DNA from 4 places in the Protofrankia sp. BMG5.30 genome. Region 3 is predicted to be linked to each of the others. Evidence: riboswitches for the same ligand, from Rfam matches in the RefSeq annotation. Region 3 holds a riboswitch; each other region holds the start of a gene.
What was found. Region 3 has a riboswitch for cyclic di-AMP ahead of BL254_RS21660 (transglycosylase family protein). Riboswitches for the same ligand answer to the same signal wherever they lie in the genome.

Region 1 (4,208 bases), on a different contig from region 3:
GCACCCTCCGAGGTATCCGTGCGGCCGACGGCTGGTGGCCACCTGCGAGCGATGTACCGCATGGTCACGTAGGCGGCCGTGAAGTTACTGAAAGTAATCAGTCTCACCGCGTCCGGCGATACCGAGCCTACTGATGATCATATATGAGCGAAAGCAGGATCCGATGCGTGTCGGGATATACCTGGACGATCAGGGGCGGTCACTGGACGCGGTCGTGGCGGCGGCCCGTGACGGGGCGAAGGCCGGCTTCGCCAGCGCCTGGATGACCCAGTTCGGCGGGTGGGACGCGCTCACCGCGCTGGCGGTCGTGGGCCGGGAGACATCCGGTATCGAGGTCGGGACAGCGGTGGTGCCGACCTATCCCCGCCATCCGCTGGTGCTCGCCAGCCAGGCGCTGACGGTGCAGGCGGCCGTGGGCAATCGGCTCACCCTGGGTATCGGGGTGAGCCATCGGCCCATCGTCGAGGGCCAGTTCGGCTACTCGTTCGATCGGCCCGTGGCGTACCTGCGGGAGTACCTGTCCGTGCTGGTCCCGCTGCTGCACGGGGAGAGCGTCACCCACCAGGGCGCGTCCCTCACCGCCGTCGGCGCCGTTGACGTGCCGGGCGGCAAGCCGCCGTCGCTGCTGATCGGCGCGCTCGGCCCCGCGATGCTGCGGACCGCCGGTGAGTTCGCCGACGGCACGGTCACCACGTGGACGGGCCCGGCGACCCTCGCCGACCACATCGTGCCGACGATCACCCGAGCCGCCAGCGCCGCGGGACGGCCGGATCCTCGGGTGGTGGCGCTCAGCTTCGTCTGTGTGACCGCGGACGCCGACGCGCGCCGGGAGTGGGTCGCGCAACGGTTCGCCATGGTCGGCCAACTGCCCAGCTACCGGGCCGTCCTCGACCGGGAGGGTGTGGACGGCCCGGGGGAGACGGTCATCCTCGGTGACGAGGCGTCCGTCGAACGGCAGATCCGGCGGCTGGCGAGCGCCGGTGTCACCGAACTGGTGGCGCAGCCGATCGGCTCGGCACGGGAGCAGGCGACAGCGACCGACCTGCTCGTCGCGCTCAACACGCCGCCCGCCGGCTGACCTGGTGGGGGCGAGCTGGCCGGCAGACGGATCCGAGAACTGGCATCCCGCTGGCTCTCCCGTCCGGTGGAACGCCGATCCTCCGCGCCGCACGCGAATACAGTCGTAACGGCTGGGTGCGGGGGTGGGCGGACGGAGTCGGTTGTCGCTGCCGGAAGGAGTTGCCGCAAAGGTGAGTGGGTTGTTGGAGGACGGGGAGGCACAGCCGGTTCTCACCCGGGAGCTGAGACTCGCGGCATATGTGGTCTGCATCCGGGACGGTAAAGTGCTGCTCGCGCGCTTCGCCGGCGCGGGTCAGACGTTCTGGACGCTGCCCGGCGGCGGGCTCGATCACGGGGAGGATCCGCTTGCCGCGGCGATCCGCGAGGTCGAGGAGGAAACCGGATACGACGTCGTGATCGAATCCCTGCTCGGTCTAGACTCGATACGCCGGAACTTTCAGCGTGCGGTGGGTGTAGAAGCCGACCAGCAGACCCTGCGGGTCATTTACGCCGCCCGGGTGGTGGCCGGTGAGCTTCGCTACGAGGTGGGCGGTTCGACTGACCAGGCCGCATGGGTCGATCTTGAAGGGGTCCATGCTCTCGAGCGGATCGATCTGGTCGACATAGGGCTGGAGCTCGAACGCAGCCGCCCACCGCTCGGCCGGGTGGACCGGGACCGCTTCCGTCTCTGAAACCGGTCAGGAGTCACAGCCGGGCGCCCGGTGGAGATCCGACCGAAGTCCGATCTCCACCGGGATGACGCCGACTCCCCGGGACGAACCAGATGGTTACCTGGGGCACGGGCCGTCCGGGTCTACCGGATCAGCGAAGCCGGTCCGGTGGGAGGCCCGAGCATGAAACCAGAAACAGAAATGGAAAGAGCAGGGAAAGAACAAAGAATGCGGCCGTGCCGTCGGTGGACGGTCAGCCGATCTTTCCGGACCAGCAGTGCTTGGACGCGTACCACGGTCCGGTGCCCTGCTGCGAGTAGAGGATACGAGCGCGTTTCCACTGCTCCTCGGGGCTGGCCTGYTGCGGCAGACCGGACCCGCCGACACCTCGCCAGGTGGGTGGCAGGAACTGGAACAGCCCACCGGCGCCGATCTCGTTGACGACGCGCGGATTGCCACCGGATTCACACTGTGCGATGGCGGAGAGCACCTGGTCCGAGGCCGGTGCCGCGTTTGCTGGCTGGGATACCGCGACGCTGCCGCCGATGGCTGCGACAACAGCCGGAACGGCGATCATCGCGCGGGTGCGGGTCCTGATTCCCACGCGGTTACGCCGCCTGCTGTGCCTGGTCGCGCCGTCACGCGTATGTCCGTCACGAGTACGTGTCTGGGACATGATGATGTCCTTCCCCACGCCTGCGAGGTGAGCTGTCGGGTTCGGGCTGGGACTGCCCGGCCGCGTTCCGCGGCTTCACCCCAAGGACGTCCGATGCGCGACGCCCGCAAAAATTGGTTCCCCCGCTCCTGCCATTGGTTTGGCTTCCGTCGGCCGGGGCAGGATTCGGCGTGTCGCCCGACGGGTGCCTTCTTCGCGAAGGCACGGCGCAGACCATACGCACGGGTCCGACCTGGAAAGCAAGAGGGGACGGACGGCCGTGAAGATGAGCACACCTTATTTCTGATGTTGATTGTCGCACCGGTCATCCGGTAACGCGCGCGCCCGCGCGCTCATTATCTGGACGGGCATGTGACGCCGGCGAAGCGTGGCGATATCGTCACGATTCCGGCCGGGTGTTCCTGCGCGCGGCGTGGATGGTCGGGCCGAATTCGTGACCGCCGGTACCACCGTCACGGAAATGTTCATGGAAATGAACATGGAAATGCCCGTCGGAAGCTCGCCGAAAATGGCCGGGGAAGGCGGTCGAGACGATCGTGGAAGGCCGTGACAGTGGCCGGAGGGGTGCTCTTCGACGCAGCCGTCGCATGGCCGGAAGCGCCGCGCGGAGAAAGCGCTTGCCGGGGGCTGGCGGCGGTGTGGAAGGCGTGTATCGTGTTCGCCTTGCTCGCGCCGCTGTACCCGCCCGCGCCCGCCCGTGCCGTCCGGGCGGCTCGCGCGGCCGACGCGTGTACCCGATGCGCGCCAAACCCGTCACCGGAAGGAGCCCGGGGAATTCGATACCGCGCCGCCGTTCCCCTTGTCATCCCTGTGCCGCCGCTGCCAGGCCTGCCCTGGCACGTCCCGCGGGGAGGGCTGCCGGAGTGTTGACGAGTGGAGGCCGTTCGCGGCCTGCCCTGGCACGTCCCGCGCCCGGACGGCAGGGATGCCGTCCGGGCGCGGGACGCCGTCTACCCGCGATCTTCCAGCGGCCTGCCTGTGACCTTCCCGAGGCGACGCGACGCCGGCCGGGTGCCGCGACGCCGGGTGCCGTGGCACGGGCATCATGACCCGGAGGATTGGGACATTGACAGGTCATGGTGGGAGGAACTGACCACACAGCCGTGTCGACGGGCGCGTGCGGCCGGCTGATTTGCGAGGCTGACCGGCATGATGACGCTGGCGGCGTGCGCGGTGCTTTCGATGCTGGTCTGGCTGGTCCTCGCGGCCGGGCACGGAATGTTCTGGCGGACCGACACCCGGCTCGACGCCGCTGCCACCGGCGCGGCCGGCGGGCCCGAGCCGCCCGGCGGCTGGCCCGCGATCACCGTGATCGTGCCGGCCCGGGACGAGGCCGAGATGCTGCCGCACACCCTGCCGGCCCTGCTCGGGCAGGACTACCCGGGACGGTTGCGGATCTTGCTGGTCGACGACTCCAGCGACGACGGTACCGGCGATGTCGCCCGCGTCATCGGCCGGGCCGCGGGTGCTGGTGACAGGCTGACGGTCGTCGACGGCCAGCCGCGCCCGGCCGGCTGGGCGGGCAAGGTGTGGGCCATGGAGCAGGGCGTGCGCGCGGCCGGGCCCGACGCGCGGTGGCTGCTGTTCACCGACGCCGACATCGCTCACGGCCCGCACTCGGTGACCCGGCTGGTCCGCCACGCCACCGGTCGCGGGCTCGACCTCACGTCGCTGATGGCTGTGCTGCGCACGAGCAACCGCTGGGAGCGGCTCGTCATCCCGGCGTTCGTCTACTTCTTCGCCCAGCTCTACCCGTTCCGCCGGGCCAACCGGCCGACGGCGCGCACGGCGGCGGCGGCCGG
Region 2 (4,208 bases), on a different contig from region 3:
GGCGGCGCGGCGCGCTCGTCGACGTCATCGTCGTCCCGCAGGAACTGGCGCTGACCTGACGGCCGTTGTCCAGCGGTACGCACCGTCCGCGGGCGGCCCCGGCCTGGTGGGCCAGGGCCGCGGCCGCCCGCGGACGGTGGCGCCCCGGGCACCCGAGGGAGGGGGAGGTACCCAGGGCCGTCAGTAGCACCCAGCTGTCAGCCGCATGGGAACAGCTGGGCGTAGGTGCGGGCGCCGACTATTCCGTCGGCCACGAGGCCGTGCTGCCGCTGGTAATCCTTCAGCACCCTGGTGGTCCGCGGACCGAATATTCCGTCGACCGCGAGAGAGTATCTTAGATCGGTCAGCCGCTGCTGTACCCTGGCCACCTCGGTACGCAGTTTACTGCCGTTTCTCACGGTCGCCGCGGACGATGGGACCGAACAGTTCCGGCTGGTGTAGCTGATCCCGCTGACGGCCGGGACAGGGGTGCTCGACCGTGTTTTCGCCGCGCTCGCCGGGCTGGCTTTCACCGCCGCCGCGGCGGTGTTTCCCCGCGTCAGATAACGATGGTAGGAACCATTGGTGTAGGCGCTCCAGGCACGCACGCCCTGGCTGTCGCACACCTTCTTCGCAGCCCACGCGTTGGTGGCCGGGTCGTAGAGGCTCCTACCCGCCAGCCAGCTCGCGTGGACCCGCGCGTTGATCTGCCAGAGCCCGCGGGAGTCCTCACCGCGCGCGTTACGCGCCTTGGCGTTGCCACCGGACTCCGCGAGCGCCACCGCCACCCAGGTGCCCAGCGGCACCCCTCGGCAGCTGGGCAGCCCCGCGTTCGCGGCGACGCGGGCGATGGTCGTGTCGGCGACGACGGCGGACCCGGACGTCCCGGCCGCGCTGGCCGGGGCCGCGGTCAGCATCATTCCAGCCGTCGTCCCGATGAGCCCGACGGTGCCCGCTAATGCGGCGCCGTTGCACCGACCGGGTTTTCTGTGCCTTCCCCTGGCCATAATCAGACTCTCACCTAAAAGTATCGTCGAAAGGATCGCCTGTTGCCGGAAATTCCGACACAGTACTCCCTGGGGACAACTCGAGAACTATATTTCCCGAGTTCTCTCCCAGCCGCTTGGAAAACGTTATTCGGGTAGCCGAACAGGCCGTTTACCGCATTGTTTCAGGAGGCTCCGGTGTCGCCCACAGGGCGCCAAAAGGGTAATTCAATGCGCTTCTACGGGCGTTTTTCGAACATCTGGAACGGGAGCCAAAAGAATCCGACGAGGTTCCGGGAAAAACTGTCCGGAAACAACCGGGAGAAATTTTCGTGGCGTCCACCCGTGGTTTCCCGCGCTGTCCGCCCGGGGCTCCTGGACACCCCGTGGCCGCCAGCCCGGCCCGGGTGGCCGGTCACCTGATACGGCCGACCAGATAGTTACTGGTGTAGACCTTCTGGAGCCGGACCACGGCCCCGGTGTGCGGGGCGGCCCACATCATCCCGTTCCCGGCGTAGATACCCACATGGTGGATGCCTCCCGGCCGGCCGAAGAAAATGAGGTCACCGGGCTGCCGAGCGTTCTTCGACAGCTTCTGGGAGGCGTTGTACTGCGCGTTGGCCGTCCGCGGGACGCTGCGGCCAAGCTGCTTGTAGATGTACTGGACGAGGCCGGAGCAGTCGAACGCCCGCGGCCCCTTGGCACCCCACACGTACGGCTTGCCGGCCTGCTTCGACGCCAGATAGACGAGCTTCGCCCCGAAGCCGCTGGCGGAGGACGTCGAGAAACTCACCGGTTGCGCCGCCAGCGTGCCCGTGCCCGTGGTGGCGGCCGGGGTGACCGTAAAGGCGGCTGACCGGGYAGCGTTCGTGCTGGTCGTACTGGTCGTGGCGGCGTCGGTCCGGCCAGTCCCGCCCGTATCCAGGCCCCGGTCGTTCGCCAGGGCCGGCGAGGCCAGCCCGGAGAGGGCGACAGTGCCGGTGGCCGCGGCGGCGACCGCGGTACGCGCCGATATCCGGCCGAGGGTGGAGCGGGTCGTGGGCGCGCGATGACGACCGCGTCTGGGGCCGGGATTGGGATTGGGATTGGGATTGGAATGATGTACGGCAGCCGGACCTGAATTCACCTGATGTGCAGGCAACGCTGATCCTTCCCATACGCCTGCGAGGTTAGCTGTCGGGTTCGGGCCGGGAAGCCCGGTCGACGCGCGGATACACGCGGCCGACTTCACCCCAAGGACGGCCACTGTGGTGGCGGCGTCCGGCGGAAAGGTGGGTCCCCCGCTTCTGTCCTGACGATCGCTAGTCGGAAGACACCGGACCGTGGACAGAACTCGGCGTGCGGTCCGGTGCTGTTGAGAGCCCGGCCAACGTAGCGAACTACTTTCGGTAGTCGCAAGCGGCGGTTTTCTCGGCATGTCGACGTATAGCGCTCACTGTGCGTATCATTTACGCGTGCCGTCTCAGGACGACTGCCGAGACGGTACAAGCTGGCCGCAGCGTGACGGCGCTACACACCGCTTCCGTGGATAACCGGTGCGTATCGTGCAACAGCCGACGCGGACCGGCAACAACATTTTTTCCGCTGTTGTGTTTCTGTGTTTCGCAGCCGGGCAGGCGGATCGCCCGCGGGTAGGCGAACCGGCCAGCCGGAGCAACGTCACAGATCCGGCCGTACGCACGGTGTGGTCAGTGGTACGGCCGGCGCAGCGTGGCCAGCCGTGTGGCCGGCGCAGCGTCCGGGCAGCAACGACGTGCCCGGGCACCGGCGCGGGTCGACAGATTCCGGGCCGGCAGGGGCCCGGGCGGGCCGGTTATTGGGACTCGACCCAGCCGCGCGCCTGCGCGAGGGTGGTCAGCCGCTGCCGTATCTGGCTTATCTGGCCGCCGGTCAGGGTCGGCACCGACTCGATGAGCGTCTCGGTCAGCAGGTGCCGGAACTCCCCGACGGTGAGGACGTCGCACATGTCGTCGTCATCGGCGTCCGAACGCCCGTTGGCCGCGCTCGGGGAAGCCAGGGGACGCGCTGGCGCCGGACGGGCCTGGGCCCGACGGGCCAGGCGGACGACCGACGCCTTCGGGCCCCTGTCGCTTTCCTCCGCCTCGAACTCCACCAGCGTTCCGGGCTGGAACAGATGCTTCTCATCTTGAAGATCGTTTGCATGCATGAAAATATCGTCGCCGCCAGCGTCGGGCGCTATGAAACCGTAGCCACGAACCCCGTCGAAACGCAGAATCCTACCGGTACCCACCACGTCTGCCCCTGTACAACCTCTGTGCCAACCAGCTCTGTACCCAGTCAACTGCACACCAGACGAACCTGTGCACAACCAAACCCCAGGATCGCTCGCACGACCATGGGGCCTGTTCACCGTCTCAGGTGCGCACAGCCAGGTCAAGCCGACACCCGGAGCGCAAAACAACCGACAACAACCGACAACGATCGGCAGGGAACGATCGCGGAAACACCGGGACGGGCCGTCGGCCGACCGGCTCCCGCGGACTCCCCCGGGAACCAGCCGGCCGTCGACATCGTGACCGAAATCTTCGGATCCGGATCCTCGCGGTCTACGCCGGGTCACCAACAGCGCTGACGGCGGCCAGGCTCTGCCTGGCGGCACTGACCACCGCCTGCGGGGTGAAACCGAACTTGGTCTGCAACGCCCGCAGCGGGGCGGACGCGCCGAAGGTCCGCATACCGATGATCACCCCGTCCGGGCCGGCGTACCGTTCCCAGCCGAGCGTAGCGGCCTGCTCGACCACGACCCGCGCGCGGACCGCCGGCGGGAGCACCTGGTCGCGGTACTGCGCGGGCTGCCGCTCGAACAGCTCCCAGGACGGCAGGCTGACCACCCGGACGCGCACCCCCTGCGCGGTCAGCTCCTCGTGGGCGGCCAGGGCCAGGTGCACCTCGCTGCCGGTACCGATCAGGATCACCTCGGGATCGCCGTCGGCGGGGTCTACCAGCACGTAGCCGCCGCGGGCGAGCCCGGCGGCGTCGGCGTAGCGGGCCCGGTCCAGCGTCGGCAGCGCCTGCCGGCTCAGGACGAGCGCGGCCGGCTCCTGCCGCAGGCCCATGACCACCCGCCACGCCTGCACGACCTCGCTGGCGTCACAGGGGCGGATCACCAGCAGGCCGGGGACGGCCCGCAGCGAGGCGAGCTGCTCAATCGGCTGGTGCGTCGGCCCGTCCTCCCCGACCCCGATGGAGTCATGGGTGAACACGTGGATGACCGGCAGCTCC
Region 3 (4,208 bases):
GCGGCCGTCCTACCGGACGGGGAGTGTTCGTCATACCCTTCGCGCAACTTCCCGGCACGGCACACGTCCGAATCGGTAAAATATCACCGAACCGGGCACGCCGCGCCCCGACTGTCCACAGGAGCCAGACCGATGCCCATTGCCACCCCAGATGTCTACGCCCAGATGCTCGACCGGGCCAAGACGGAGGCATTCGCCTACCCCGCGATCAACGTCACGTCGAGTGAAACCCTGAATGCCGCGCTGAAGGGCTTCGCGGACGCCGGGAGCGACGGTATCGTACAGATTTCCACCGGCGGGYCCGAATTTCTCTCCGGCACCAGGGTGAAGAACATGGTGCTCGGCGCGCAGGCCCTGGCCGAGTTCGCCCACCATGTCGCCAAGGCGTATCCGGTCAACATCGCACTGCACACCGACCACTGTCCTGCCGGCAAGCTCGACACCTACCTGCGCCCGCTGGTCGCGATCTCCAAGGAGCGGGTGCTCAGGGAGGGCCGCGAGCCGCTGTTCCAGTCCCACATGTGGGACGGCTCCGCGGTCGAGATCGAGGAGAACCTCAAAATCGCCGACGCGCTGCTGGCGGACACGGCCCAGGCGAAAATCGTCCTGGAGGTGGAGATCGGTGTCGTCGGCGGCGAGGAGGACGGCATCGTCGGCGCGATCGACGAGAAACTGTACAGCACGCCCGAGGACATGTGGCGGACCGTCGAGGTCCTCGGCGCCGGGGAACGGGGCCGCTACCTGGTCGCGGCAACCTTCGGAAACGTGCACGGGGTATACAAGCCGGGCAATGTGAAACTCCGTCCGAGCATCCTGCGTGATGGGCAGCAGTATGTCGCGCAGAAGCTCGGGCTGCCAGCCGACGCCAAACCCCTCGACCTGGTCTTCCACGGCGGGAGCGGTTCCGACCTGTCCGAGATCCGTGAAGCGGTGGATTACGGCGTGATCAAGATGAATGTGGACACTGACACCCAGTACGCGTTCACCCGGCCGGTCGTCGACCACGTCTTCCGGAACTACGACGGTGTCCTGAAGGTGGACGGCGAGGTCGGCGTGAAGAAGCACTACGACCCGCGCAGCTACGGCAAGGCGGCCGAAGTCGGCATGGCCGCCCGAGTCGTGAAGGCGTGTGAGGACCTGCGTTCCGCGGGACGCTCCCTCGCCAACTGACCCCGCTCGGACGGGACGGCTCCACAACACGCTCGCCAGACCGGGCTTCGTCGTCCGGCTGGCGAGCGTTCGCGTGTGGGCGTCAGTCCCCGGGCATCGGGTGGCCGTCACCCGTCACCCGTCAGCGGTCATTCCGCATATGGCGCGGGTTCCGGAAAGGTCGCACCATCGTCGGATCACGGGTACGGTACACACCGTCCTGCCGTTCGATGTGTCTTCAGCGAAATCAACGGTGTTCCGCGCCGCGTGCGCCCGGCCGGCCGGGCCCGGCCTTTGGCCCGGAGCACGCAGACCGCCGGCTCGCACACGGGTTCCTACCCGGATAATCTGGTTCCGATCGTCACCGCCACGACGGGATACCGAGTTTTCCTGGCAATAAAAGTACGATGAAAGCAATAAGCGCGCGTACCCGTGCGCTACCATCCGCTCCCGAGCCCCGGCAAGAGCTGTCGGCCCGATGTGCGCATCCTCACGAAGCGGATTCCCCGCTTGTTCGGCGCCCAGCAATTGTTGTTATGGTCTGCGCCGTGCTCGCGATACAGCGAACACACGTCGGGCGGCACGCCGAATCCTGCCCTCGTCCGACGAAAACCCAAACTTGTGGCAGGAACGGGGGACCCACTTCCGGGCGCCGATATCGGGCGTCCTCGGGGTGAAGCCGCAAATGCGGCCGGGCAGTCCCAGCCCGAACCCGACAGCTCACTTCGCAGGCGTGGGGAAGGGCATAAAACCAATATGTCCAGTGCACGTTCCCGAAATCGACATCACGAAACCGGCCGAACCCGGCTGGGCGCTCGMGCGCTGGTGGTCGCTCCCGCCCTGGCCGCGGCGGTCAGCGGAAGCATCGTGATGTCACAACCCGCCAGCYCCGCCACCACCTGGGCACAGCTACGCCAGTGCGAGTCCGGAGGGAACTACAGCACCAATACCGGCAACGGCTACTACGGTGCCTACCAGTTCTCGCTGAGCACCTGGCAGAGCCTCGGCTACACCGGGCTGCCCAGCAACGCCTCGCCCGCCACCCAGGACGAGGCCGCGCTGAGACTGGCCAACCGGTCCGGCTTCGGCCAGTGGCCGATCTGCGGCCAGGGGATGGGCGCCGACCAGCTGGCGGCAGGCGCCAGTTCGTCCGGGGCCGGTTCGTCCGGGGCCAGTTCGTCCGGGGCCAGTTCGTCCGGCAGCGGCTCGGTGAGCGCGGGTGGGTCGACCGGGTCGACCGGGACCCAGCGCTGGGTGGTGAGTCAGAGCGCGCAGCGTCTCGCGGACAACACGCTGTTCACCACCGGACTGATCTACCAGGTGCGCTCGGACGTACGAACCTGGCAGCGCCAGATGAACAGGCTCGGCTACCGGATCAGGATCGACGGCCGCTARGGCCCCCAGTCCGCCTTCGCCGCCACCCTCCTGCAGGGCTCGCGGGGCCTGCAGGTGGACGGCATCTGCGGCCCACGAACCCGGGCCGCCACCTTCGGCTGAACGACCGGCTGAACAACCCGGCAGTCGAACGGCCCTCGACGCGGCCGGCACCGCCCACCGGCGGCCCGCACGGCCCGAAAACAGGCGGCCCACCCGTGGCTGGACATCCGACGGATCGGGCTGGAGCACCACGGACAGCACAGCCATGATCTCTTCTCGTGTCAGGCCTCCGGCCGCATCCGGGAGAACCCCGGATCCGGCCGGCCTGGGAGCCGATCCCGCAGGGTCGGGAACCGACCCGGACGATCCCGCTCCCCGGTGTGCTCCAGAAGTGACAATAAGCACATTATCGATACGCAAGAAGCTTTACCCGTCACCATAAGTCACAGAATCCAGAGAAGGTGACCCCGCAGCGAAGCTGGGTCGCACCGTCAGGTACGGTGACACATTCACGGTGCTTAGCCCATTCGGGTGATAGCGGTCACGTGGGTGTAGTTCATCCGACACCCCGATTTGCTTCGATAGAACCAGACTCGCTAGAGTCCTCCCCACTCGCCGGATCGGTGAGGCCGCCCGGACGGACGCCGAGTCCTGTCCCCGTTCGGTACGGCCCGAGCTACCGCGGAGCCACAAGGACAGGATCGGGGGAACCACCATCCGGACGTCCTCTCACGGAGTCCTTGGGGTAAAGCCGGCAGCGTCTCTCGGCGTCGCCGGCCGGGCTTGATTCCCGCCCYCACCCGACAGCTCACCTCGTAGGCGACGGGAAGGACCGACCCACATGCCGTCTGGTGGCAGGCACCGCGCCCCGCAACCTCCCTCCACCGTCATGAAGGTTCTGCGTACCACCGGTGCCGTAACGGCACTCGTGAGCAGCGGCCTGGCCGTCACGGCCGCACCCGCGAGTGCGGCGACCGCTGACGACTTCGCCAAACTCCGCCAGTGCGAGTCCGGTGGCAACTACCGGATCAACACCGGCAACGGCTACTACGGCGCCTACCAGTTCGACGCCAAGACCTGGCACAGCCTGGGCTACTCCGGTCTGCCCAGCGACGCACCGCCGGCGCTCCAGGACGAGGCCGCCTACAAGCTCTACAACGCCCGCGGCTGGTCCCCATGGCCGTCCTGCTCGGCCAAGCTGGGCCTGACCCGCACCGGCCCGGCACCGTCGTCGTCCAGCAGCACCGCCGCCCCCGCTCCCAGCAGCCCGATACAGCGCGCGATCACTCCGGTGCAGCCGGCGATGACACTGGAACGCGCCAAATCCCTGTTGAACTCGGAGGACTTCACCGGGACGGCACTGTCCACCGCYCTGGCCTGCGAGGTCCGCCCCGACGCCTACGTCTGGCAGAGCGAGATGCGCCAGAAGAAGTTCATCCTCCAGGTGGACGGACGCTTCGGYCAGGAGTCCCAGGGCCTGGCATCGCTCTACTCGTATCTGACCCGGGTGGACGACGGCAGCACCGGTGTGGTCGGCAAGAACCTCTGGGACGTCACCGTCACCGACCCGGCCGTCCTGTAGCATACCGGGTGTACCTTTTGCGCCATTTTGTAGCTTGAAACTTTGCGGCCAAAGGCTTTTACGGCCAAAGGCTACGGAACGTTCAACGCCGTTCCTTTGC
Region 4 (4,208 bases), on a different contig from region 3:
GTCCTACAGACCTCCGGTCTGCTCTCCCGCCGGCCGCCCCCCCGCACCCGCCACCAGTAACGACACGCCCTAACGAGGGGAGAGATAGTGGTCCGCGAATTCGGCGGCGGCGACCGGTGAGGTTCGGAGCCGGTCCAGGCGAACGTCCTGCAGGCGCCGGGCGAACGGGTCGGCGAGTTCGACGTTGACCAGCTGCAGAAGTTTCGTCGATGCTTCCTGCGCCAGCCAGGCCCGGCCCAGGCACACCTCGGAGTAGGCGTTCAGCGGACGTTCGTCCGCGTCGTGCAGGGCTGCCGCCACCGCGAGCGCGAGCGTCTCACCGTCGACGATGGCGAGCCCGGCGCCCTTGGCCGCCGCCGGTGGTACCCGGCGCGCGGCGTCCCCGGCGAGTATGAGACGTCCGAACCGCATCGGTTCGTAGAAGACCGAGTCCATCGTGATGACGTTCGGCGGCTCCAGCAACGGCCCTTCCGCCAGTTGCCAGTCGGCGTCCACGGCGAGCCGGGCGTGCAGTTCCTCCCAGATCCGCTCGGCCGGCCAGTCCGCGGCGTCGGCCGTGGCCTCCACCTGTAGGTAGAAGCGGCTTGTCCGGTGGTCACGCAGCATGTGGCCGGCGAATCCCCGCGGGCTGACCCCATAAATGATCTTATCCGTGGACGGGGTGACCGCGGCCAGGACGGCGAGCCAGGCCCATGCGCTGTCACGCTGTCGGATGTGGCGCAACGCGCCCTCGGGGATCGATCCGCGGGAAACGCCGTGATGACCATCGCAGCCCGCGATGAAACGGCTTTCCACTGTCTGCCGCTGCCCGTCGGCCGTGACGAACGAGACGGCGGGATGGTCGGAGGTCAGCGCGTCCAGCATCACGTCAGTGACGCCGAACTCGATGACGCCACCCGCGGCAAGGTAGGCGGCAACCAGGTCGGCGACGAGCTTCTGCTGCGGGTAGACGACGTGATGGTGTCCGCCCGCGTGGCGAGCATACTCGACGACAAACGCTCTGCGACGATGCCGGAACTCACAGTTGTGGTGTGGCGCACCTTCGGCCCGCAGGCCGTCGGCAAGCCCGTTGCGCTCCAGGGCGTCCACCGCCGCCGGCCCGAGCAGCCCGGCACGTGGACGGCTTTCCACCCTGGCCCGGCTGGCGGCCTCGAGCACGAGCGTGTCGATACCCCGACGAGCCAGTACGACCGCCGCCACCAGGCCCGCGACACCCGCGCCAATCACAACGAYGCCCACCCGGCGAGGACGCGGCCGCGAGGCAGACGCGCCCGGCTGGAGCGCGCCGTGCCCGTCCGGTGCGGACCCCGGAGCGGAGCGCGTCACGGCGAGCGCCTCCCCCGGGAGCATCGACACGATTCCTGATCACCCGTCATGCTGCCCTGATCACATGACTGACCCGGACGAACCGATCCGGGCGAGGCACTGCCAGAGTACGACGTCACATTCCGACACGCGTCAGGAGGCCGACAACCCGACACCAACAAACCGGATAATTTTCGCAAAAGGAGCAGAGTGCTGTTGGCGGATAGTGCTGATCGCTACTCAAAGTAGCGATATTGCTGACTATCCGTGCCCGAAGGCCCCCAGCCGACCATCTGCCGCCGCTATGGCGTATTGTCATCCTCCGCATCCCGCAAGTCACGGAAAGCGGCACGTCAGCCGGGCGACCGAAGGTCACAAGCCAGCTGGTCGCACCCGACGCCGCCCCGGCCGGCGAAGGAGGATGGGGTAGAACAGCCGGCTATGACACTTCATACAACTACTTGGGGTAGTTGTGAGGGACTAGTGTTTACTAGCGCCATCCRTATGAACTAGTCTCGCGCCGACGTCACGACACACCGGGCCGAACTGCCGAATCCTGCCCGCGGTCCCGGTGTTCCCTCCGAGTCGTCACCAGGGCAGGAGCGGGGGACCCATCCTCCACCGGGCGGCACCGAACCGCGGTGTCGTCCTCGGGGTGAAGTGCGCAGCGCGATGGTCGCGCGACCCACCGGGCAGCCCAGCCCGAACCCGACAGCTCACCTCGCAGGCGAACGGGAAGGATCACAACTTTGTCTRCGCATGATGTGCAGCCTGATCCGGCACTACGATCGCGTTCGTCGCAGACGGCTTCGTCGTCACCCCGCCGGCAGCAGATCGACCGGCACGTCGACCGCCCGACACGTGGCCGACATCGCGCGCCCACGCAGCAGTCCGGAACGGGCCGCTCGCGAGCTCGGGCCGCTGTCGCCGTGATGACCACCGGTACCGTCGCGGTGTCCGGTGTCGCCCTGGCCGGATGTGCCACGGCCGACTCAAATTCCGACGATGCTTCCGTCACCTCGCCCATAACGCTCGGATCACAGTTCGGCAGCCAGGCATCGCTGGCCAGCCTGCGCACCTCCACCATCAATCCGCTGTCCACGGACGGTTCCGGATCGGTCACCAGTCAGGTGCTCGACCAGACCGACCTGCATCCCAAGACCGGTGTCGTGCTCAAAGTCACGAATCCGGACGTCTCCGTGAAGGCAGACCAGCCGGTGGAGGTGGGATTCCATCTTGAGGACGCGGTCACCCACGCGCCGCTGGCCAACCAGCTCGTCAAGGTCCAGGTGAAGCTGCCGGAGGGATGGGCGACCTTCAAGCACCTTTACACCAACGAGCAGGGCTTCACCAGTTACACTGCCAAGGTCCTCACCACCACGCAGGTCACCGCGATTTTCGACGGAACCGACGCTCTGCGGTCGACACGGTCGACCAACGTCGGCACGTTGACCGTGATCCCCAATACCCCGGCGCCCCGGCCTTTCCAGACTGCCCGCGTCAGTGGCTCGGCCGTGAGCAGCGCCATCTCGGGCGCACTCGCAGCCGCCAGCTCGTTCGGCGAACGGTCGGTGTATCTTGCGGCCCAGCAGGCCGGCAAGCCCTACGTCTACGGCGCGGAGGGCCCCTACACCTTCGACTGCTCGGGGCTGGTCCAGTACGTCTTCAAGCAGTTGGGACGCAACCTCCCCCGCACCGCCGAGGGACAGTACGAGGCGACCACCCGGATATCGCAGTACAACAAGCAGCCGGGTGATCTGATTTTCTACGGCACGCCAGGTAATATCTACCATGTTGGTATTTATGCGGGCGATGGTAAGATGTGGGTGGCGCCCAAGTCAGGCGACGTCGTCTCGCTGAGGTMCATCTACACCACGTCGTATTCTGTCGGCCGGGTTCTCTGACTGAACCGATCAGCCCGCGTCCGCAGCTGGTTATCAGTACACGGCTTCGTGTACTGATAACCAAACCTTATAAACACAATTCACAGGCGGGTTCCCACACAGCCTCCCCCTCCGGTTGTGCGTGAACCTTGCCGCCAGGTCGATGTCGACACCGACCTGGCGGCACTCCGCGGGCGGCATCCCGCGATGATGACTTCCGCTGGTCGGACCGAGCCAACCCCCCCAGCTCGGAAAGCCCGGCGGAACAAGAGGCTTCCGCCGGCCGGTCGTACTGGACCCCCCCCACAGTCCGGTCGGTCGGCGGGAGCCGCCCCCTCCCACCGACCGGATGCCCGGCCGAGACCGAAGCTCCCCGCAGGCGCCTCCTCCGCGAGTTCCCCAAGCCATGGCGGACGACCACCGGGACCGCCCGCTCCTACGCCTTGAACTGCCTGGAGAAGTCCCACAGAGCGCGCGTGACCCGTTCGTTCCACGCCCCATCGACATGCTGGACATGGGTTTCTGGCGAGCAGCTCGGGCTCTGCCCGACCGGCCCCACCGTCGCGACGGCGACAAACTTCAGCCCGTTGCCGGGCGCCGCGCAGGCAACCGCGAGGGCGGCACGCCCACCTTCGCCAAGGCCCCAGATGTAGATCCGGGACTGGTCGATCTTCGACCGCTCCTGCGACACGTAGCGCACGACGTCACGCAGGTACTGCACGTCCGCGCCCTGGGGATCGTCCAACCTCCATTCGCCGTCCACGGCTTCCGGGTAGACCACGGCGAAGTCCCGTCGGTCGGCGAGCGTCGAGGCCTCGGTGATCTTTTCGATCGCGCCCGCGTCGCTGTTGTCATCATGCAGGACGAGGACCAGCGGCAGCGGCTTGCCGGGGTCGGCGTCGGCATGAACGGCGAGCTCGCGTTCGGCGGAGAGGTACCCCGCCGGTATCTTTGCCCGCTCGGTGTCCGGGTTACCCGAACGGGACACGTAGATCCAGGCGACCACGAGCACGGCACCGA

Region 1: linked by a shared signal. The riboswitch ahead of BL254_RS19380 (transglycosylase family protein) and the one ahead of BL254_RS21660 (transglycosylase family protein) in region 3 are both predicted to bind cyclic di-AMP.
Region 2: linked by a shared signal. The riboswitch ahead of BL254_RS29420 (C40 family peptidase) and the one ahead of BL254_RS21660 (transglycosylase family protein) in region 3 are both predicted to bind cyclic di-AMP.
Region 4: linked by a shared signal. The riboswitch ahead of BL254_RS02700 (C40 family peptidase) and the one ahead of BL254_RS21660 (transglycosylase family protein) in region 3 are both predicted to bind cyclic di-AMP.

The regions. Positions count from the first base shown of each region.
Region 1 is NZ_MOME01000039.1:71,871-76,078, reverse strand. Features, by position in the region: gene BL254_RS19390 (LLM class F420-dependent oxidoreductase) at 164-1,078, shown strand; gene BL254_RS19385 (NUDIX hydrolase) at 1,251-1,751, shown strand; gene BL254_RS19380 (transglycosylase family protein) at 1,984-2,307, opposite strand; cyclic di-AMP (ydaO/yuaA leader) riboswitch at 2,411-2,587, opposite strand; gene BL254_RS19375 (glycosyltransferase) at 3,556-4,208, shown strand, end outside.
Region 2 is NZ_MOME01000019.1:53,815-58,022, reverse strand. Features, by position in the region: gene BL254_RS12545 (S1C family serine protease) at 1-59, shown strand, start outside; gene BL254_RS12540 (peptidoglycan-binding protein) at 198-899, opposite strand; gene BL254_RS29420 (C40 family peptidase) at 1,381-2,106, opposite strand; cyclic di-AMP (ydaO/yuaA leader) riboswitch at 2,110-2,278, opposite strand; gene BL254_RS12530 (cold-shock protein) at 2,779-3,219, opposite strand; gene tkt (transketolase) at 3,533-4,208, opposite strand, start outside.
Region 3 is NZ_MOME01000049.1:36,630-40,837, forward strand. Features, by position in the region: gene fbaA (class II fructose-bisphosphate aldolase) at 133-1,170, shown strand; cyclic di-AMP (ydaO/yuaA leader) riboswitch at 1,743-1,898, shown strand; gene BL254_RS21660 (transglycosylase family protein) at 1,906-2,646, shown strand; cyclic di-AMP (ydaO/yuaA leader) riboswitch at 3,197-3,362, shown strand; gene BL254_RS21665 (transglycosylase family protein) at 3,368-4,108, shown strand.
Region 4 is NZ_MOME01000005.1:225,401-229,608, reverse strand. Features, by position in the region: gene BL254_RS02710 (hypothetical protein) at 1-60, shown strand, start outside; gene BL254_RS02705 (4-hydroxybenzoate 3-monooxygenase) at 70-1,227, opposite strand; cyclic di-AMP (ydaO/yuaA leader) riboswitch at 1,879-2,049, shown strand; gene BL254_RS02700 (C40 family peptidase) at 2,238-3,209, shown strand; gene BL254_RS02695 (PHB depolymerase family esterase) at 3,625-4,208, opposite strand, start outside.